Linked DNA regions of Phaeacidiphilus oryzae TH49. The protein of the gene in region 1 interacts with the protein of each later gene in a pairwise test. Links are inferred from orthologs where the notes say so. Each region holds a gene or a part of one and is shown on either strand. Other genes may lie near its edges. The genes, in order: nth and aceE.

What was found.
Region 2: the proteins of nth (region 1) and aceE interact in binary tests that used the Escherichia coli proteins (3 or more experiments, as listed by UniProt). The link is inferred for Phaeacidiphilus oryzae TH49 from one-to-one orthologs.

The regions. Positions count from the first base shown.
Region 1 is NZ_JQMQ01000005.1:3,792,420-3,802,812, reverse strand. What follows is about bases 1,488-4,233. They hold nth (endonuclease III), read right to left. Parts: upstream 3,379-4,233; coding sequence 2,596-3,378; downstream 1,488-2,595. Other genes in these bases: BS73_RS20645 (Crp/Fnr family transcriptional regulator), read left to right, coding at 3,656-4,233; BS73_RS20655 (NUDIX hydrolase), read right to left, coding at 1,767-2,492; BS73_RS20660 (MarP family serine protease), read right to left, coding at 1,488-1,651. Outside these bases: BS73_RS20665 (metal-dependent hydrolase), read right to left, coding at 1-213; more of BS73_RS20660, read right to left, coding at 467-1,487; more of BS73_RS20645, read left to right, coding at 4,234-4,330; BS73_RS20640 (MBL fold metallo-hydrolase), read right to left, coding at 4,559-5,386; BS73_RS20635 (NUDIX hydrolase), read right to left, coding at 5,391-6,236; BS73_RS20630 (RidA family protein), read right to left, coding at 6,442-6,909; BS73_RS36410 (DUF4177 domain-containing protein), read right to left, coding at 6,909-7,067; BS73_RS20625 (ArsA-related P-loop ATPase), read left to right, coding at 7,166-8,323; BS73_RS20620 (ArsA family ATPase), read left to right, coding at 8,413-9,720; BS73_RS20615 (WhiB family transcriptional regulator), read right to left, coding at 9,985-10,365. UniProt on the Escherichia coli protein: DNA repair enzyme that has both DNA N-glycosylase activity and AP-lyase activity. The DNA N-glycosylase activity releases various damaged pyrimidines from DNA by cleaving the N-glycosidic bond, leaving an AP (apurinic/apyrimidinic) site.
Region 2 is NZ_JQMQ01000005.1:5,164,666-5,175,610, forward strand. The notes cover bases 3,615-6,912. They hold aceE (pyruvate dehydrogenase (acetyl-transferring), homodimeric type), read right to left. Parts: upstream 6,566-6,912; coding sequence 3,815-6,565; downstream 3,615-3,814. Also shown: BS73_RS26535 (sensor histidine kinase), read right to left, coding at 3-1,136; BS73_RS26540 (hypothetical protein), read right to left, coding at 1,169-1,747; BS73_RS26545 (G1 family glutamic endopeptidase), read right to left, coding at 1,841-2,629; BS73_RS26550 (G1 family glutamic endopeptidase), read right to left, coding at 2,777-3,547; BS73_RS26565 (DUF3052 domain-containing protein), read left to right, coding at 7,042-7,479; BS73_RS26570 (hypothetical protein), read right to left, coding at 7,678-8,637; BS73_RS26575 (peroxiredoxin), read left to right, coding at 8,747-9,205; BS73_RS26580 (TerD family protein), read left to right, coding at 9,273-9,848; BS73_RS26585 (TerD family protein), read left to right, coding at 10,202-10,858; BS73_RS26590 (DUF475 domain-containing protein), read left to right, coding at 10,878-10,945. UniProt on the Escherichia coli protein: Component of the pyruvate dehydrogenase (PDH) complex, that catalyzes the overall conversion of pyruvate to acetyl-CoA and CO(2).

The DNA.
Region 1 (10,393 bases):
GAAGCGGCAGAGGATCTTGGACACCGGGCCGAGGAAGTTGGCGATGGTGCCGTCGTGGTGGTCCAGGTCCGGCAGCAGGGCCGCGCCGGCGGCGATCACGGTGCCGAGGATTATGTCCGTCTCGTTCAGGTGGAGGTGCAGCATCGGCGGCACCAAGTGCGAGGTGGCGACGAACAGCAACGCCCCGCTGACGGCGTGCGAATGACCCATCATCAGGTTCTGACCCCCCTGCGGCGGAAGCCTCCGCCCGCCTCCCCGGAACACGATCACCCAGACGCTATCAGCATGATCTTGGCGCGCCGGGCGGCGGTCCGGACGGGGCGGGCCGGCCCTCACACTCCCTCCACTGCCCGGTCCGCCGCGCGGTACCTCGCACTCCGGTTCGAGGCGGTTCCAGGGCGCGACCACCCCCGAGCGGCCCGAGCCCACCGAGCCGCCGTCCCATGGACGCCCGAGCCCCGCGGGCCTAGAGCGCGCAGCCCTGGGTGTCCACCGGCTGGGTGCGGTTCTCCCCGGCCGCCGCGTCCGAGCGGACCTCGGCGGCGGTCAGCGCGTACCCGGTGTTCGAGCTGTCCAGGGACTTGGCGAAGACCACCCCGTAGACCCGCCCGTCCGGCGTCAGCAGAGGACCGCCGGAGTTGCCCTGGCGGACCGTCGAGTAGAGCGAGTAGACGTCCCGCACCACGGTCTGGTTGTGGTAGATGTCCGGGCCCGAGGCCTGGATCTCACCGCGCACCCGGGCCGGCTGGACGTCGAAGGGGCCGTTCTCCGGGAAGCCGGCCACGATCGCCGAGTCGTCGGTCTTGGCGGGCCCGGCGAAGGAGAGCGAGGGGGCGTCCAGCGAGGGGACGTCGAGCACCGCGATGTCCCGCTCGGGGTCGTAGAGCACCACCTTGGCCCGGTAGAGCGAGCCCACCCCGCCGATCTGCACGGTCGGGCTGGTCACCCCGCCGACGACATGGGCGTTGGTGATCACCCGGTGCGGCGAGTAGACGAAGCCGGAGCCCTCGATGATCTTGCCGCAGCTGTTCGCCGTCCCCTCGACCTTGACGATCGAGCCGCTGGCCCGGCGCACCCCCGCGCTGTGCACCAGCGCCGGGTCGGGCGCCTGCACCTGGGTGATCGGCTCGTTCTGGAAGGGGTTGAAGACCTGCGGGAAGCCGTTCCTGGCCAGCACCGAGGAGAAGTTGCCGAACCACTCGGAGGCCCCGGGCGGCAGCGCCTGCTGCACCCCCGCCAGGATCCGGGACTCCCGGACCTGCTTGGAGACGGTCGGCAGCGAGGTGCCGGCCAGCGCCGACCCGATCAGCCAGGCCACCAGCAGCATCGCGCCGACGTTGACCACCGCGCCGCCGAACCCGTCCAGCGGCCGGATCGGCCCGCGGACGACCAGCTTGCGCAGCCGCCAGCCCCAGTGGGTGGTGATCGCCTGGCCGATGGAGGCGCAGACGATGACCACCACCACGGCGACGATCGAGGAGACCGCGCCCGGCGAGAGGTGCTTCAGCAGCAGCGGCAGGAACTGCACCGCGATCAGGCCGCCGCCTATGAAGCCCACCACGGAGAGCACGCCCACGACGAAGCCCTGCCGGTAGCCGGACACGGCGAACCCCAGCGCAGCGATGATCAGCAGGACGTCCAGGACATTCACCGGTCAACCTTCCCATGCCGGGATCGTCGGTCTACCCCCCGTGCCACGCAGCCGGCGCCCCGGCAGTTCCCGGGACCGTCCCCGGACGGCCTCCCGGCCGCGGACGAGCGCTGCGTCAGCCGCCGGCAGACCGGCGACGGTACGCGTCCCGTTCGCGCAGCGCCAACCTCATGGACGATTCGGAGAGGGAGATCCGGCGGGAGGAGTCCCACGGCTTCTCCCAGCCGCAGTAGTGGAACAGACGGTCCGTCACCCCGGCGGTGAAGCCCCAGATGAGGTGGTCGCCGATGAGGAAGGCCGGACCGGTCAGCCCGCTCGGATGGTGCAGCGAGGCGCGGTTGGCCGGGTCGGTGAGTTCCGTCACAGAGGCCCGGAAGACCGCCGCCACCTCCGCCGGATCGACCGGCCCGACCGGGGTCTCCCGCCGCCACCAGCCGAGCACCGGGGTGACCACGAAGTCACTCACCGGGATGTAGAGGTTCGGCAGCCGGCCGAAGACCACCACCCCCGAGGGGTCGAGACCCGTCTCCTCCTCGGCCTCCCGCAGGGCCGCCCGGACGGGGCCCTCGCCGTCGGGATCGCCGTCCTCCGGGTCCAGCGAGCCGCCAGGGAAGGACGGCTGACCGGCGTGCGAGCGCAGCGCCCGGGCCCGCTCGATGAAGAGGAGGTCAGGGCCGTCCGGGCCCTCGCCGAAGAGCACCAGCACAGCGGAGCGGCGGCCGCCGGTCTCCGGCGGCAGCATCCGGCTCAACTGGGCGGGACGCACCGTCCTGGCGGCCTCGCGTACGGGCTCCAGCCAGTCCGGGATCGGCACCTCCGGCGCCTGCTGATGCTCGCTCACAGCCCCACTCCGTCTCCGTCCGGCCCGGTTCCCCGCACCTGACCGAACCCCGCCCCTGTTCTGCTGTGTTCCTCTTTCAGCCGTGTTCCTCGGTTCCTCGGGATCATCCCTGCGCCGCGGGCGCCCCCGGGAAACCCTCCGGCGGCTTCAGCCGCTGCCCCGGCTGGCCGGCCATCTCGTACTTGAGGAGCTTCCGCGCCTTCTCGGCGTCGACCTCGCCGACCCCGTACGACGGGCAGAGCTCGGCGATCGGGCAGGCTCCGCAGGCCGGCTTGCGGGAGTGGCAGACCCGGCGGCCGTGGAAGATCAGCCGGTGCGAGAGCATCGTCCACTCCGACTTCGGGAAGAGCCCGGCCACGTCCTGCTCGATCACCACCGGGTCCTCGGACCCGGTCCAGCCGAACCGCCGGGCCAGCCGCCCGAAGTGGGTGTCCACGGTGATCCCGGGCACCCCGAAGGCGTTGCCGAGCACCACATTGGCCGTCTTGCGACCCACCCCCGGGAGGGTGACCAGGTCCTCCAGGCGGCCGGGCACCTCGCCGCCGAAGTCGTCCCGGAGCTTCGCCGACAGGCCGAGGAGCGCCTTGGCCTTCGCCCGGAAGAACCCGGTCGGCCGGATCAGCTCCTCCAGCTCCTCCGGAACGGCCGCCGCCATGTCCTCCGGGGTCGGATACCTCGCGAAGAGCGCCGGGGTCGTCTGGTTCACCCGCAGGTCGGTGGTCTGCGCCGACAGCACGGTGGCCACCAGCAGCTGGAAGGGATCCTCGAAATCCAGCTCCGGATGCGCGTACGGGTAGACCTCCGCCAGCGCCCGATTGATCCGCCGCGCCTGCCGCACCAGCCCGGTCCGCGTCTCCGGCAGCCGGGCCCCACCGCTCTTCGCCATGCCGATCAGCCTACGGCCCACCGCCGACACCGCGCGGGAAGTCGCCCCGGACCCCCGCTGCCGGGCCCCCGGGAGCCCGGATGGCCCGCTCCTTCACCGGGTAGGGGCGGGTCTGCGGCCGTATGCGGGACCCGGGCGCGTGGTGGGGGAATCCATAGGACACACTTGTTGTGATTGATCGCACTGTTTCTCGGTCGTGCATGATGGGGAGCGGATCGCTTCCTCCGGAAGTACGAAGGAGGCTCCCCGGGTACCGGCCGATGAGGAGGACCGAGTAGTGGACGACGTTCTGCGACGCGCCCCGCTGTTCGCGGCACTGGACGACGAGCAGGCGGCCGAGCTGCGCGCCTCCATGACCGAGACCACGCTGCCGCGTGGCGAGGCGCTGTTCCACGAGGGCGACCCGGGCGACCGGCTGTACGTCATCGTCGAGGGCAAGGTGAAGCTGCACCGCGCCTCGGCGGACGGTCGGGAGAGCATGCTCCAGGTGGTCGGCCCCGGCGACATGATCGGCGAGCTGGCGCTCTTCGACCCGGGCCCGCGGTCCGCCTCGGCGACCGCGCTGACCGAGGTCAAGCTGCTGGGGCTGGGCCACGGCGACCTGCAGCCGTGGCTGGGCGCCCGGCCGGAGGTCGCGATGGCGCTGCTCCGGGCGATCTCGCGGCGGCTGCGGCGGACCAACGACGTGATGTCCGACCTCGTCTTCGCGGACGTGCCCGGGCGGGTGGCCAAGGCGCTGCTGGACCTCTCGCGGCGGTTCGGCGTGCAGTCCGAGGAGGGCATCCACGTCGTCCACGACCTCACCCAGGAGGAGCTGGCCCAGCTGGTCGGCGCCTCCCGCGAGACCGTCAACAAGGCGCTGGCCGACTTCGCGCAGCGCGGCTGGCTCCGCTTGGAGGCTCGCGCGGTGATCCTCCTCGACGTCGAACGCCTGGCGCGGCGCTCGCGCTGACGCCGCGGGGCGGATCTGCGCGACGGCTCAAGGGGCGCGGGGGCCGCGTGGGCTGCGGGGGTTGCGGGGGCTGCGCGGCCCGCCGCGAACGGGGTTCCCTCGGAAACGGGGACTGGGCGGCAACTCCTCGGCCGTCGCCGAGCGCGGCGCCGCAGCGGCTTGGCCGCGCAGTTCCCCGCGCCCCTGATGCGCGCCTGCGGCGCTGCACCCGGGGCGGCCCGGGGTGGGCTAGATCAGGCCGTGTTCGCCGAGGTAGTCCAGTTGGGCGCGGACGGAGAGTTCGGCCGCGGGCCACAGCGTGCGGTCCACGTCGGCGTAGACGTGCTCGACGACCGCGCGAGCGGACCGGCAGCCCGCCTCGACCGCCGTCTCGACCTGCGCCAGCCGGTTCGCCCGGTGCGCCAGGTAGTACTCGACCGCCCCGAGCGCGTCGGCCAGCACCGGCCCGTGCCCCGGCAGCACCGTGCTGACCCCGGAGTCCGAGGTCAGCGCGTGCAGTCGGCGCAGCGAGTCCAGGTAGTCGCCCAGCCGCCCGTCCGGATACGCCACCACGGTGGTGCCCCGCCCCAGCACGGTGTCCCCGGTGAGCACCGCGTCGTCGGCCGGCAGGTGGAAGCAGAGCGAGTCGCCGGTGTGGCCGGGGGTGGCGACCACCCGCAGTTCCAGCCCGCCGACCTCCAGCACGTCCCCGTGGCCCAGTCCCTCCTCGCCCAGCCGCAGCGCCGGGTCGAGGGCGCGCACCGGTGCGCCGGAGAGCTCGGCGAAGCGGGCGGCGCCCTCGGCGTGGTCCGGATGGCCGTGGGTGAGGAGGATCTCCACGACCCGCCGCCCGGAGCGCTCCACCTCGGCCGCCACCGCCCGCAGATGGGCGTCGTCCAGGGGCCCCGGGTCGACGACCACGGCCTCCTCGGAGCCCGGCTCGGCGAGGATCCAGGTGTTGGTGCCGTCCAGGGTCATCGGGGACGGGTTGGGAGCGAGGACGCACAGGGCGCGGGGGGTCGCCTGGCCGCCCACGGTGGTGGCGGGCGTCCCGGGCGCGGTGCCGGCGGCGGTCATACTCTCAGGCTCCCTCGTTCATCGTCAGCTCGGCGTGTCCCGGCCACCGGATGCTGATCCGGCCCTCCTCGTCCAGCGAGGCCCGGCCGAGTACCGGGAGCAGCTCCCGGCGCCCGGCGGCGGCCGTGACCTCGGCCGCGTCGGCGTACCCGCGCAGCTCGCCGAGAGTGCTGAGCTGGGGCGGCATCAGGGCGTAGGCGCCGCGCCGGTACTCGGCCAGCGCCTCCTCCGGGCGCAGCCAGACCACCCGGTCGGCCTCGCCGGGCACCTCGGCGGTGCGCTGGCCGGCCGGGACGACCGCGGTGAAGAACCAGGTGTCGAAGCGGCGCTCCTCGAACTCCGGGGTGATCCAGCGGGCCCAGGCCGCCAGCAGGTCGCTGCGGAGCACCAGGCCGCGGCGGTCCAGGAACTCGGCGAAGGAGAGCTGGTGCGCCTCCAGCGCGGCCCGGTCCGCGCGCCAGCTCGGGCCGCTGACGTCGGCCAGCACGGAGTCCTCGCCGGCGCCGGCCAGCAGCACCCCGGACTCCTCGAAGGTCTCCCGCACGGCGGCGCAGACCAGTGCCTGGGCCTCGGCAGGGGGGCAGCCCAGGCGCTCGCCCCAGGCCTCGGCGTCCGGGCCCGCCCAGTGCCGGTGGAGGTCCTGCTCGCCGTCCCGGACGTCGACCGAGCCGCCGGGGTAGGCGTACATTCCGGCGGCGAAGGCCATCGAACGGCGCCGGCGGAGGAGGTAGACCTGCGGGCCGCCGGGGCGGTCGCGGAGCAGCACCACGGTGGCGGCGGGGCGCGGGCGGACCGGCGTCAGCCGGCCGTCCAGCAGCGCGCGGATCCGCTGCGGCCAGGACGGCGGCATGGTGCGCGGCCGGACGCCGTTCCTCGCCGGGTCCGCCGTGCTCTCCGCCGTCCGTCCCCTGCCGTCAGCGCTCTCAGCCATGCCGGGATCGTACGGCCCCGATCAAGCGAACAACAGCACGCCTGTTCCCCGGAAGGGGTGGCGGGGCCGTGGTGACCGGCCGTCGTGACCTGTGGTCGTGACCGGCCGTCGGGCCAGTCCCTGATCAGTCCCGGACCCGGACCTGGATCTCCACCTCGACCGGGGCGTCCATCGGCAGGACCGCCACGCCGACCGCGCTACGGGCGTGCACCCCGGCCTCGCCGAGCACCTCGCCGAGCAGCTCACTGGCGCCGTTCACGACGCCCGGCTGGCCGGTGAAGTCCTGCGCGGAGGCCACGAAGCCGGTGACCTTGACGACCCGCTCGATCAGGTCCAGGTCACCGATCGCGGACTTGACCGCGGCCAGCGCGTTGAGCGCGCAGATCCGCGCCTGCTCCTTGGCCTCCTCGGCGGTGACCTCGGCGCCGACCTTGCCGGTGAGCCCCAACTGGCCGCTCACCATGGGCAGCTGACCGGCCGTGAAGACGTACTCGCCGGAGCGGACGGCCGGCACGTAGGCGGCCACCGGCGGCACCACGTCCGGCAGGGCGATGCCGAGCTCGGCGAGGCGGGCCTCGACCCGGCCCGCCATTACTGCTTCTCCCGCTTGAAGTAGGCGACCAGCTGCTCGGGGTTGTTGGGCCCGGGCACGACCTGGACGAGCTCCCACCCGTCCGCGCCGAAGTTGTCCAGGATCTGCTTGGTGTTGTGCACCAGCAGGGGTGCGGTGAGGTATTCCCACTTGGTCATGGCGAGACTCTAACCGGCTGGGCGGACCGTGCCGGGCACGGCACCGGGACTGGTTACCCTCGCGGGAGGAGCGAGCGGACGGACGGAGGGCCCCGCGGATGGCGACAGCGGCCGGGAGGAGCCGGCAGACGGCTGCCCCCAAGAAGGCTGGAAGCGGCGGGAGCACCAAGGGCGCCAAGGCGGCCGGCAGGGCGGCGAGCGACTGGGAGGGCGTGCGGCTGCACGTCGTGACCGGGAAGGGCGGCACCGGCAAGACCACGGTCGCCGCCGCGCTCGCTCTGGCTCTGGCCGCCGAGGGCCGGCGCACCCTGCTGATCGAGGTCGAGGGCCGACAGGGCATCGCCGAGCTGTTCGGCATCGCCGCGCTGCCCTACGAGGAGCGGAAGATCGCCGCCGTAGCCCCTCCGGGCCAGCGCGCGGGGGGGAGTGCGGGGGAGGTGTACGCGCTGGCCATCGACACCGAGCTGGCGTTGCTCGAATACCTCGACATGTTCTACAAGCTCGGCCGCGCGGGTAAGGCGCTGCGCAAGGTCGGGTTCATCGACTTCGCCACCACCATCGCCCCCGGGCTGCGGGACGTGCTGCTCACCGGCAAGGCCTGCGAGGCCGCCCGGCGCAAGGGCCCGGACGGGCGCCCGTACTACGACGCGGTGGTGATGGACGCCCCGCCGACCGGGCGGATCGCGCGGTTCCTGAACGTCAACACCGAGGTGGCCGGGCTGGCCCGGTTCGGGCCGATACACACCCAGGCGCAGGCGGTGATGAAGGTTCTGAAGTCCCCTCAGACCGCCGTCCACCTGGTCACCCTGCTGGAGGAGATGCCGGTGCAGGAGACCGTGGACGGGGTGGCCGAGCTGCGGGCGGCCGGGCTGCCGGTCGGCGGGGTGATCGTCAACATGGTCCGGCCCCCGCTGCTGGACCGGGCCGCGGTGGACTCCGTCCACGGCGACCAGGCCAGGCACGAGGCGGAGATCGCCGAGGCGCTGACGGCAGCCGGGCTCGGCGGGCGCGGAGGACGCGCGGGACGCGGCGGGCGGGGCTCGCAGAAGGCGGTCCGCGCGCTGGTCGGGCCGCTGCTCGCGGAGGGCAGGGCGCACGCCTCGCGGGTGGAGCTGGAGCGCGAGCAGCGCACCGAGCTGGACCACCTCGGACTGCCGAGCTACCAGCTTCCGCTGCTGACCGAGGGCCCCGAGGCGGTCGATCTCGGGGGGCTGTACCGCTTGGCGGGCGAACTCACCGAACAGGGGGCGGCGTGAGCGAGGGCGGCGTGAGCGAGGCTACGGAGGCGAAGGGGACGACGGCGGCTGAGGCGGCGGCGTCGGCTGCGGCCGAGGCGGCCGGTGCGCTGGACGCGGATCCGCTGGACGCGGACGCGCTGCTGGACGACCCGGAGATCCGGATCATCGTCTGCTGCGGCTCAGGCGGCGTCGGCAAGACCACCACCGCGGCCGCTCTGGGGCTGCGCGCGGCCGAACGCGGCCGCCGGGTGGTGGTGCTGACGATCGACCCGGCCCGGCGGCTGGCCCAGTCGATGGGCCTCAGCGAGCTGGACAACACCCCGCGCCTGGTCAAGGACGGCGGCGAGGGCTCCGGCAGCCTCCACGCGATGATGCTGGACATGAAGCGGACCTTCGACGAGGTGGTCCTCTCGCACGCCGACCCCGAGCGGGCCAGGACCATCCTGGAGAACCCCTTCTACCAGTCGCTCTCGGCCGGTTTCGCGGGCACCCAGGAGTACATGGCCATGGAGAAGCTGGGCCAGCTCCGGGCGACCGACGAATGGGACCTGATCGTCGTGGACACCCCGCCGAGCCGGTCCGCGCTGGACTTCCTGGACGCCCCCGCGCGTCTCGGCTCCTTCCTGGACGGGCGGCTGATCAGGATCCTGGCCGCGCCGGCCAAGGTCGGCGGGCGCAGCGCGATGCGCTTCCTCAACGTCGGGATGGGCGTCTTCTCCGGGGTGTTCGGCGTCCTCGGCAAGGTGCTCGGGGCGAACGTCCTGGAGGACGTCTCGACCTTTGTGGCCGCCATGGACTCGATGTTCGGCGGCTTCCGGGAGCGCGCGGACCGCACCTACCGGCTGCTCCAGGCGCCGGGCACGGCGTTCCTTGTGGTGGCCGCCCCGGAACGGGACGCGCTGCGGGAGGCGGCGTACTTCGTCGACCGGCTGGACGCGGACCACATGCCGCTGGCCGGGCTGGTGCTCAACCGGGTGCACACCACCGAGGCCCCGCAGCTGACCGCGGAGCGGGCACTGGCGGCGGCCGAGGTGCTGGAGGCCGGCGAGGCGTCGGAACCGCCGGAGGCTTCGGAACCGCCGGAGGCGACGGCAGCGTCGGAGGCACCGCAGGTCTCGGCGGCCTCGGAGGCCTTGGAAGACTCGGAGATCTCGGAGATCTCGGAGGCCTCGGAGGTCTCGGAGGTCTCGGGGGCGCCCGCCGAGGCGGAGCTGCTCACCGCCGGCCTGCTGCGGCTGCACGCGGAACATGTCCAGGTGATCGCCCGGGAGCGGCGCATGCGGGACCGGTTCGTGTCGATGTACCCGCACGTCCCGGTCGCCGAGGTGCCGGCGCTGCCGGGGGACGTCCACGACCTCGACGGACTGCACGACATCGCTCAGCGACTCGCCGAGCAGGCGGGGCGGACGGGGTAGGCACGGCAGGCGGGCCGGGGCCGAGCGGCACGGGACTGAGCGGAACCGGGCTGAGGCGGGGCAAAGCTGAGGCAGGGCAGAGCTGCGGGGGCGGCGCCTCTGGGCGTCGTCAGCTGCGGTCTCGGCCGTGAATGTGCTGCCGGGACCGTGGGTGGCAGGGCCGTGCTGGGCCGTCCGCGCCTGGCCAGCGCTCGCCGGGCGGCGTATCCACCCGCTCGCGCCGACCTGCGTCGGTCGGGCCGCGCGCCTGCTCACCGCCCGGACTCACCCGGCGCGGGCGTAGTCCTCGCTCGCGGCCACCTCGGACATGTCCGCGACCGCGTCGACGTCCCCGACGTCGAGCCCGCCACCCATACCGATCCCGGCCCCCCGCTCGTACTCGCTCCGCGCCGTCTCCAGCAGCTTGCGCCACGAGACCACGGTGGGGCGCCGCCGCAGCAGCGCTCTGCGCTCCCGCTCGGTCATCCCTCCCCAGACGCCGAACTCCACGCGGTTGTCCAGGGCGTCGGCCAGGCACTCCGTGCGCACCGGGCATCCGGTGCACACCGCCTTGGCGCGATTCTGCGCTGCCCCCTGCACGAACAGTTCGTCCGGATCACTGGTGCGGCAGGCGGCCTGCGCACTCCAGTCGTCAACCCAGCTCATGCTGGCGCCGTCCTCTCCCGAATCGAGG
Region 2 (10,945 bases), 1.4 Mb from region 1 along the record:
CGTCAGGCCGTGGCCGGGCCGATCCGGTCCCGAGGCCTCCACCGGGGAGCGCCCGCGGCCGTCGGGAGCCGGATCATTGCACACCGACACCCGCAGCACCGCGCCTCCCTCGGCGCCCCCGTCCGGGCCCCCTCCGCCCGCTCCAGCCGCACCCGGGTGGGCGCCCCCGGCGCATGGCGCACCACATTGCTCAGCGCCTCCTGGACGATCCGGTACGCGGAGAGGTCCACCGCGCGGGGGAGGGCGCCGGGCTCGCCGAGCCCCTCGGCCACCTCCAGCCCGACCGGGAGCCCGGCCCGCCCGGTCGCCGCGACCAGGCGCGGGAGCTCCTCCACCCCCGGCTGCGGGGCCCGCTCCACCGCCGCGTCCTCGCTGCGCAGCACCCCGAGCAGCCGGCGCAGCTCGGTCAGCGACTCGCGGGCCGCGCCGCCGATCGAGGCGAACTCCTCGGTGGCCGCCTCCGGCAGCCCGGTGATCCGGTACGGGGCGCTGTCCGCCTGCACCGCGATCACCGACATATGGTGCGCCACCACGTCGTGGAGTTCGCGGGCGATCCGGGCGCGCTCCTCCAGCAGCATCCGCCGGGCCCGCTCGGCCTCGCTGATCCGCTCCTGCTCGACCAGCCGGCGCTGGGTCTGCCCCCGCTCCCGGACCGCGTAGCCGGCCACCAGCACCACCCCGCCGAGGAACAGCACGATCAGGCTGTCGCCGAAGCCGTGCTGCCGGGGCACGGCGGCGCTCACTCCGAAGCCGAGGAGCGCGGTGGCCGCCCAGACCGCGGCCGCGGTCCGGCGGGACTCCCGCAGCCCCACCGTCAGCAGCACGAAGAGGTAGCCGATCAGGGCGGGCGCCGCCCATGGCCAGGGGAAGACGTCGCGCCGGCCGGTGCCCAGCACGGTGAGGGCCGCGGCCAGGTCCGTCGCGGCCGCCCAGACCCAGCCCGGTAGCGCCCGGCGGGCGGCCACCGGCAGCGCGGAGGCCTGCAGCACCGAGAGCACCCAGGCCGCGGCGGCCGGCAGGCCGAAGTCCTGCTGCAGATAGATCTGCTGGGTGGGCACCAGCACCAGCGCGAGGAGCCAGGCGAGGGCGTGCGGTAGCGCGCGCAGCAGGCCTCCGCTCTCCTGATGTGTCGTCATCCCGCGCCCAGCCTAAGTGCGTCGGCCCCCGGTCAGGGCGCGGCGGTCAGCCGACGGGCTGCTATTCGGCTCCGCAGCCGCCGGTGGGCGGCGAACAGCGGCAGCGCGGCGGCCTGGAAGGCGACCACGATCCCGGCGTGCACCATCCAGGCGCCGAACAGGGTGGGTCCGCCCCAGGAGTCCCGCATCCGCGGGTCGGCGCTGAACATATGGCCGATCGAGGGGAACGCGTCCGGCCGCAGCGGATAGAGCCAGCCGGCGCCGATTCCGTAGACGCAGAGGCCGGCGGAGACGAAGGCGAGGAGGGAGAGCGGCAGTACGGCCAGCGCGTACCGGACCGGCTGCGGGCGCCCGGCGGGGGGCGGACCGGACCGGCCAAGCGCCAGGCGCGCGGCCCGGCGCCGCGCTCCGGCCAGGCCGAGGAGCAGCGCCCCGGCATCCCGGGGGAGGGCGGTGAAGCCGAAGCGGGTCAGCCGCAGCGCCCGGCGGACCGGGCCGGCGGGCCCGCTGTGGATCCCCGCGCTGTGGGTCGGCGTGCTGCGGGTCGGCGTGCTGCGGGTCGTGGCGCTGCCGTGGGTGATCGGACGTCGGACGGTCGTGTTCTCGTTCATGCCGCGGACGGTAGGTCGACGGCCGCCGCGGGGGCGTCGTACCGGGGCGGTCATTCTGGCGCGGCCCGCTGGTACCCGGGTAGGGGGTCCTGATCAGTGGTGGTACCAGGTGACGGTGAACTGCCGCCCCCCGTCCAGCGGCGAGGTCCGCGCCTTGACCGTCCCCCCGCGGGAGGCCATGGTCAGCCGCTGCGGTCCGGCGGAGCCGAGCGACCGCCCGTCGGCGGTGGCGCCGAGGAAGGTCACCGCGCCGAAGTCGGCCAGCGGCTGCACGCTGCCCGAGGAGCTGGACGGCGCCTCCGCGATCACCTCGGCCGAGGAGAGCCGCGCGGCGCCCAGCCGGCGGTGCTCGGTCCGGCTCCAGCCGCGGGTGATGTCCACCAGCCGCAGGGTGAACGAGCGGCCCGCGCCCGCGGTGACCGAGGCCCACATGTGGTCCCCGGCCCGCACCGGCGCGGCGAAGTCGACCGGGGGGCCGGGGTAGAGCTCGTACCAGCCGTAGACGGACGGCAGGCCGGCGGCGCAGTCCGTGTCGGTGCCGATCTGCTCGACCGTGCCGCTGGACACCCCGTCCAGGCCGACCCAGAAGGAGGAGACCCCGTCCCCCGCCGAGCAGCGCGCCGCGGGCTGGCGCCAGCCCGCCGAGACCTGGGTCCAGCCGCCGCCGGAGGCGGTGTAGCCGGCCCAGTTGGTGCTGGTCGCGGAGGCGGCCCGGTGGAGGCGGACCTGGCGGGAGGCCGCGTCGGCGGCCTTCGCCGCGGCCCCGGCGGAACCGGTCGGGACGGCTGCGCCTGCGGCCGCGGTGGCCATCGCGGCCACCGCGGCACAGCCGGCGGCGAGCGCCCGGCGTTTCGTCTGCTTGGTGAATCGGCGTGCGGGCAAAGGGAATCCCCCTCTTTCCCTGGACGGTCGCGTGGTGCCGTTGCCCGTCAAGGTAGGAGGGGGATCAGTGGGCGGACAGGTGCTCGGCTCAAGTGGCTCGGCGCCTTCCGGACGGATCGGGCCGATCCGGGCGTCCGCCCCTCGCCGTCAGCTGTGCTTCCAGGTCACCGAGAAGGCGGTGCCGCTGCTCAGGGACGAGGTGGTGGCCTTGGTGGTGGAGCCGGAGGCCATGTTGATCTGGTCCGGGGAGAAGTTGCCGATGCTCTGGCCGTTGGCCTTGGAGCCGCTGAAGTTCACGGTGCCGAAGTTGGAGAGCGGCAGCACCCCGCTGGAGCTGGACGGCGCCTCCGCGATCACCTCGGCCGAGGCCAGGGCGGCGCTCTTCAGGGTCGCGTTGACGGTCTTGGTCCAGCCCTCGGTGTTGTTGGCCAGGGTGAGGGTGAAGGAGCCGCTGCCGTTGGTGGTCACGGTGGCGGTGAACTTGTCGCCCGGCCTGACCGTGTTGGAGAAGTTCACCGGGTACTTCGGGTACATCTCGTACCAGGACGAGTAGACCGGGCTGCCGCCCGAGCAGTCGGCCTCCGTGCCGGTCTGCTCCACCGAGTTGCTGCCGTCGCCGTCCAGGCCCACCCAGAAGCTGGAGTACGTGGTCGAGCTGCCGCAGCTCACCGACGGCTGGGTCCAGCTGGCGGTGATGCTGGTGAACTTGGAGCCGGTGGCCGCGTAGCCGGCCCAGTTGGAGCTCGAGGAGTTGAGTATTCGCCCGTGGGGGTCCGTCACATGGGCGGCCAGGCTCTGGGCGGGGGCGTTCAGGGCGGCTGCCGCGGGGGCGGCGACGGCTGCCGCGGGTGCGGCTGCGCCGAGCACCGCGAGGATCGCGGCGGACAGTGCGGTGGTGCGACGGGGGTTCGCCGGCATCGACTGCTCCTTCAGGCCTTTGCACCGGTTCCGGAGGTGGCGGGTTCGCGCCGTCCGGGGAACCGATGTTGTTGATGTGCCGTCAAATCTAGGGCGCGGTTCCGCCGGCGAACCCCGCCGGTTCACAACTCTTCACGGGAACTCCCGCGCGCACCGGCTCGAACAAAGGCCCGGTAAAAACACCGGTGCCCGGTGGGTGACGATCCGTCACCCACCGGGCACCGTACGTCGATCAGACGTCACTCAGACGTCGATCGGGTGGCAGCGTCAGGCGTCGCCGCCGGCCGCCCCCGGGTCCGCCGCCGCGACGTCCAGCAGCTGGTACCGGTCGATCGCGGCCTTCAGCACCGAGCGGTCCACCTTGCCCTGCTTCGCCAGCTCGGTCAGCACGCCCACGACCACCGACTCGGCGTCGATGTGGAAGAACCGGCGGGCGGCGCCGCGGGTGTCCGCGAAGCCGAAGCCGTCCGCGCCCAGCGACTGCCAGGGGCCCGGCACCCAGCGCGAGATCTGGTCCGGGACCGCCCGCATCCAGTCCGAGACGGCCACGAACGGGCCCTCGGAGCCGGAGAGCTTGCGGGTCACGTACGGGACGCGCTGCTCCTCCTCCGGGTGGAGGAGGTTGTGCTCCTCGCAGGCCACCGCGTCCCGGCGGAGCTCGTTCCACGAGGTGGCGGACCAGACGTCGGCCTTCACGTTCCAGTCGCGGGCCAGGATCTCCTGGGCCTCCAGGGCCCAGCCCATCCCCACGCCGGAGGCGAGGATCTGCGCCGGGATCTCGCCCTCGGTGCCCGGCCGGTACTTGTAGACGCCCTTGAGGATGCCCTCGACGTCCACGTTCTCCGGCTCGGCCGGCATCTTGATCGGCTCGTTGTAGACGGTGAGGTAGTAGAAGACGTCCTCGCCGTGGGGGTGCTCCGGCGAGGAGCCGTACATCCGCCGCATGCCGTCCTGGACGATGTGCGCGATCTCGAAGCCGAAGGCCGGGTCGTAGGCCACGGCCGCCGGGTTGGTCGAGGCCAGCAGCTGCGAGTGGCCGTCGGCGTGCTGCAGGCCCTCACCCGTGAGCGTGGTCCGGCCGGCGGTCGCGCCCAGGACGAAACCGCGCACCAACTGGTCGGCCATCTGCCAGAACTGGTCGCCGGTGCGCTGGAACCCGAACATCGAGTAGAAGACGTAGACCGGGATCAGCGGCTCGCCGTGGGTCGCGTACGCGGAGCCCGCGGCGATCGCCGAAGCGGTGCAGCCGGCCTCGGAGATGCCGTCGTGCAGCATCTGCCCGGTGGTCGACTCCTTGTACGCCAGCAGCAGCTCGCGGTCGACCGACTCGTAGGTCTGGCCCTGCGGCGAGTAGATCTTCGCCGAGGGGAAGAGCGAGTCCATGCCGAAGGTGCGGTACTCGTCGGGCGCGATCGGCACGAAGCGCTTGCCGATGTTCTTGTCCCGCATCAGGTCCTTGAGCAGCCGGACGAACGCCATCGTGGTGGCGATCTGCTGGTTGCCCGAGCCCTTCTTCAGCGCCTTGTAGGCGTCGTCGCCGGGCAGCTCCAGCGGCTTGCTGCGGACCTTGCGGGTCGGCACGAAGCCGCCGAGCTCCCGCCGGCGGTCGTGCATGTACTGGATCTCCTCGGAGTTCCGGCCCGGGTGGAAGTACGGGGGCAGGCCGCTCTCGAGGTCCTTGTCGGCGATCGGCAGGTGCAGACGGTCGCGGAACCGCTTGAGGTCCTCGACGGTCAGCTTCTTCATCTGGTGGGTCGCGTTGCGGCCCTCGAAGTTGGGGCCGAGCGTCCAGCCCTTGACGGTCTGGGCGAGGATCACCGTCGGCTGGCCCTTGTGCTCGCGGGCCGCCTTCATCGCGGCGTAGATCTTGCGGTGGTCGTGGCCGCCGCGACCCAGGTGCTGGATCTGCTGGTCGGTCAGGCCCTCGACCATCTTCCGCAGCCGCAGGTCGCTGCCGAAGAAGTTCTCCCGGATGTACTCGCCGGACTCGGTCGCGTACGTCTGGAACTGGCCGTCCGGGGTCTTGTTCAGCTTCTCGACCAGGACGCCGTCCCGGTCCTGCGCCAGCAGCGGGTCCCAGGTGCGGTCCCAGACCAGCTTGATGACGTTCCAGCCGGCGCCGCGGAAGACCGACTCCAGCTCCTGCATGATCTTGCCGTTGCCGCGGACCGGGCCGTCCAGACGCTGGAGGTTGCAGTTGACCACGAAGGTCAGGTTGTCCAGGTTCTCCCGGGCGGCGATGGTCAGCTGGCCGAGCGACTCGACCTCGTCCATCTCGCCGTCGCCGAGGTAGGCCCAGACGTGCGAGTCCGTGAGGTCCTTGATGCCCCGGTCGGTCATGTACCGGTTCATCCGGGCCTGGTAGATCGCGCCGAGCGGGCCGAGGCCCATGGAGACGGTCGGGAACTCCCAGAAGTCCGGCATCGAGCGCGGGTGGGGGTAACTGGAGAGGGCGTTCGGCGCCTTCGACTTCTCCTGGCGGAAGCCGTCCAGCTGCTGCTCGCTGAGCCGGTCCAGAAGGAAGGCCCGGGCGTAGATGCCGGGGGAGGCGTGGCCCTGGAAGTAGACCTGGTCGCCGGACTCACCCTCGGCGTCCTTGCCCCGGAAGAAGTAGTTGAAGCCCACGTCGTAGAGGGACGCGGAGGAGGCGAAGGTCGCGATGTGGCCGCCGACCCCGATGCCGGGGCGCTGGGCGCGGGACACCATCACGGCCGCGTTCCACCGGGTCGCGTTCAGGATCTTGCGCTCGATCTCCTCGTTGCCGGGGAAGAACGGCTCGTCCTTGGTCGCGATGGTGTTGACGTAGTCCGTGCTGCGCATCTCGGGCACGGCCACGCGCTTGGCGCGGGCATGCTCGATCAGGCGGAGCATCAGGTAGCGGGCACGCTCGCGGCCGCGCTCGTCGATGGCGGCGTCGAGCGAGTCAAGCCACTCGCCGGTCTCCTCGGGATCGAAGTCCGGGACCTGGCTGGGCAGGCCGCCAATCATGATCGGGTTGCGATCGGATCCGGAAGCCACGCTGTTCCTTCACTGTCGGTCGTAGAGATGGGTCGCGCCGCCTCCATCGTGTACCGCGGTCGGAGATCCGTCATCTCTACTCATCGGTAACCGATTATCGATCAAACCGACCGGTGGTGGGTGGCGATGGTTTGGTGGGCCACCCCGAGACTGTACGCCTGTTCTCCCCCTGGGCGGGAAGGGGCCACGAGGACCTGCGGTTCGCGGCGAGTGAACGCGGCGTGGAGTTCTCGGCGCCCGCGGTGGGCGACCGTCACACCGTCCTCTTGCTCCCCCGTGGGCAGAGGCGGTCGGGAAGCGTCTAAATGAGGACAAAGGGCAGTGAGGTGTGTCACGCTCTACGGCGTGTCCAGCAATCAGACGTCAACGTTCGGGCGACGGCGCGACCTGGGTACTTGCGCGAACCGCCCCGCCCGTGTGGACTACGCCCACAACCCCGGCCGGGAAGGCCGGGACGGATACAGGAGGTCATACCCGTGAGCGCGACCGCGGACCCCGCGGAGGACAGGCTCAAGACCGCACGTCGGCTGGGCCTTGAGCCGGGACAGGTGGTCCAGGAGCTCGGTTACGACGAGGACTCCGATCAGGAGTTCCGCGAGGCGGTCGAGGAACTGCTGAACACCGAGCTCGTCGACGAGGAGTACGGCGACGTCGCTGACGCGGTGCTGCTGTGGTACCGAGACGATGAAGAGGACGGCGATCTGACGGACACCCTCGTCGATGCCCTGGAGTATCTGGCCGAGGGCGGCCTGGTGTGGCTGCTGACGCCGAAGACCGGCCGGCCCGGGCATGTGGAGCCGCAGGACATCGCCGATGCCGCGAAGACCGCAGGCCTTTCGCAGACGTCGACTCTGACGGTCGGCAAGGACTGGGTAGCCAGCAGGCTGGCCTCCCCCAAGTCGTCGAAGAAGTAACGCTTCCCGGGGCCGCCGCCCCGGGCCCGATGGCGCGAAGCGCCGTCACGGGCCGCGGGGAACCGCGCGCCCGGCCGTGAACTCCGCCGCACTCGGCAAGGGACTCCGGATCTCCCCGGAAGCCCTTGCCGGGTGCGGCTTCGTCATGGGGGCGGGCGCGCGGCTCCGGAACGGCCGCTCAGCGTGGGTCAGGCGGCGCTAGAAGGCGAGCCTGCCCAGCAGGCCGGTCACCGCCCGGGGGAGCGGGATGCTGACCGGGAGGTCGTCCAGCAGCGGGGTCAGGGCGAGCAGCTGCGGGATCCGGCGGAGGCGGAGCTCGCGGCGGGCCAGCAGGGTGGGGACGGAGCAGCGGCCCGCGGCCACGCCCAGCAGGACCTCCGTGCGCGCCTCCGGCCCCGGCAGGTCGCCGCCGGGCGCCGGCGCCAGGGTCCAGCCCTCGCCGTCGGCGCGGAACCACCAGCCGCGGCCGTCGGTGGTGTGCGCCGCCGCGGTGGCCCGCAGGCCGCGCCGGAAGGCCAGGGCGCCGAGGACGTCGAGGAGCGCCGCGCAGGCGGCGTCCTGCAGCGGCTCCCCGGCGGTCGCGGTCCGCGGCAGCGCCAGGGCGAGCTGGAAGGGGATCGCGTGCACCTGGGTGAGGAGGGGGAGGGGGCCGTACGCGGAGCCCGTCCGGGCCGCGGCCAGCGCCGCCGACTCGGGACGGGCCAGCCGGTCGAGCACCTCGGCGGTGGTGTCCCGGGCCCGCCGCAGGGCGGACCGCAGGTCGGCGGCGGAGGGCGGCGGCAGCCGCCGCGGCTCGGCGGCGGCGACCGCGCCGTGGGGGGCCGGGGGTGACGGGACCTGGGCGGGGCCTTCGGCGACGGGTCCGCGGGCAGCTGTGCGGGCGGCTCCTTCGTCGGGCGGGCCGGGGGCGGCTCCTGGGGCGGCTCCTGGGGCGGCGAGGCCGTGGGCGGGGCCCTCCGCGGCGGACCGCGCCTCGGTCAGCAGGCGGGCCAGGAAGCGGTCCTCGGGCCAGTCGCCCAGGGCGGCCAGCGCGGGGGTCGGCTCGGGGGCCTCGCCGAGCCCGGCGAGGAAGGCGTCCCAGGCGCGCAGTACCCGGCCGCGCAGCTCGTCCTGGGGATGGGAGGCAGCGCCCCGCGGGCCGCGCGGATGGTCGTACATGGGATCCATTGTCCGCTGCGGATCTTCCGGATGGGACACTGGGCGGGGCGTCCGAGTGGGCGCCTCTTCGACGGACTTCTACAGTCTCCGACTTGGAGGGCGAATCGCTATGGCGGTCGAGATCGGTACCGAGGCTCCGGACTTCGAGCTGAAGAACCAGCACGGCGAGCTGGTGAAGCTCTCCGACTTCCGGGGCAGCAAGAACGTCGTCCTGGTGTTCTACCCGTTCGCCTTCACCGGCGTCTGCACCGGTGAGCTCTGCTCCCTGGAGCGCGAGCTGCCGCAGTTCCAGAACGACGACGTGCAGATCCTGGCGGTCAGCAACGACAGCCCGTTCAGCCTGCGGGTGTTCGCCGAGAAGGAGGGCCTGGAGTACCCGCTGCTCTCGGACTTCTGGCCGCATGGAGCCGCTTCCCGGGCCTACGGCGTCTTCGACGAGGAGAAGGGCTGCGCGGTGCGCGGGACCTTCGTCATCGACAAGCAGGGCGTCGTGCGCTGGACCGTGGTGAACGGCCTGCCGGACGCCCGTGACCAGCAGGAGTACCTGAAGGCGCTGTCGGCCCTCTGATCGGCCGGCTGACCTGCGGGTGCTGAAGGACCGTCACCGTTCCCGGCCGAAGGGGTAGGTAGCTCTCGTGGTGGTGAGCCTCAACAAGGGCGGCACCGTCTCGCTGTCGAAGGAGGCGCCCGGGCTGACCGCGGTCGACGTCGGACTGGGGTGGGACGTCCGGACCACCGCGGGCACCGGCTTCGACCTGGACGCCAGCGCGATCCTGGCCACCGCGGAGGGCCGGGTTGCCCGGGACGAGGACTTCGTCTTCTACAACAACCGGGCCAGTTCGGACGGGTCGGTCGAGCACTCGGGAGACAACCGCAACGGCGTCGGGCCGGGCGACGACGAGGCGATCCGGGTCAATCTGGCGGCGGTGCCGCCGGAGGTGCAGCGGATCGTCGTGGTGGTCTCGGTCTACCAGGGCGAGCAGCGCGGCCAGAACTTCGGCCAGGTGCGGAACGCCTTCATCAGGGTGGTCAACCGGGCGAACGGGGAGGAGATCGCGCGCTACGACCTCTCCGAGGACGCGGCGCTGGACACCGCGGTGGTCTTCGGCGAGCTCTACCGCTTCGGCGGGGAGTGGAAGTTCCGGGCGATCGGGGAGGGGTACCGCACCGGTCTGCGCGGGATCGCCGCCGACTTCGGGGTGGACGTCTGATCCCCTTGATCCCCTGAACCGCTCTGCCCAGGTGGCGCCCTGACGGGTCGTCGGATGCCGATCGCCGGCTTCCGGCGGCCCGTTCCGCGTTGCGTGGCAGTGGTGTGCGCCGGGGGAGTTGAGGCGCGGATAGGCGCACGTGGTGAAGCGCGCGCCGGGGGGCGCGCACCTTCAGTTCAGGGAAATTCAGGTGCTCTTCGGGCACCACCGGCGCTCGCGGTGCCGTAGGACTGGAGGAGCGGCCTGCGGGGGAGGCCTGCTTCGTGCGTGCCGTCGCTCGCCGTCACGGCGGGCACCGCGGCGCGGGGACACGACGTCGCAGACCACCCGAGCGGAGCCGAAGGAGGAGCAGGATGAGCGTGACGCTCGCCAAGGGCGGAAACGTCTCCCTGAGCACGGTGGCCCCCCATCTCAGCGCCGTGGAGGTCGGCCTCGGCTGGCGGGCGCGGCCAGGGGGCCGGGAGCCCGCCGACCTCGCGGAAGCGGCGGAGCGCGGAGAACCGGTGGACCCGGCCGCGGCGCCGTTCGATCTGGACGCCAGTGCACTGCTCTGCGCGCACGGCAGGGTGCTCGGCGACGACTGGTTCGTCTTCTACAACAACCTCAAGTCCCCCGACGGCTCCGTCGAGCACATGGGCGACGAACTGCGCGGCGGCACGGGCGCCCAGGACGACGAGACGATCCAGGTCGACCTGGAGCAGGTGCCGCCGGAGGTGGACGCGATCGTCTTCTGCGTCTCGATCTACGAGGCGGAGATCAGAGGCCAGAACTTCGGGCGGGTGAGCGACGCCTACATACGCGTCGTCGACCAGGCCGACGGGAGCGAGCTCGCCCGCTACGACCTCACCGGTGAGGCCTCGGAGCAGACCGCGATGGTCTTCGGCGAGCTGGTGCGGGCCGAGGCCGACGGCCCCTCCGGGCGCGGCGACTGGCGGTTCCATGCGGTGGGCCGCGGATATCCGACGGGGCTGCGCGGCATCGCACTGCAGCACGGCGTCAACGTCCAGTAGCGGAAAGGGATCCACCGCCGTGTTCTTCCGCACCTTCGGGTGGGCCGTCGGCGCCTCGGCCGTCGCGCTCGCCGCCTCCGCCACGCT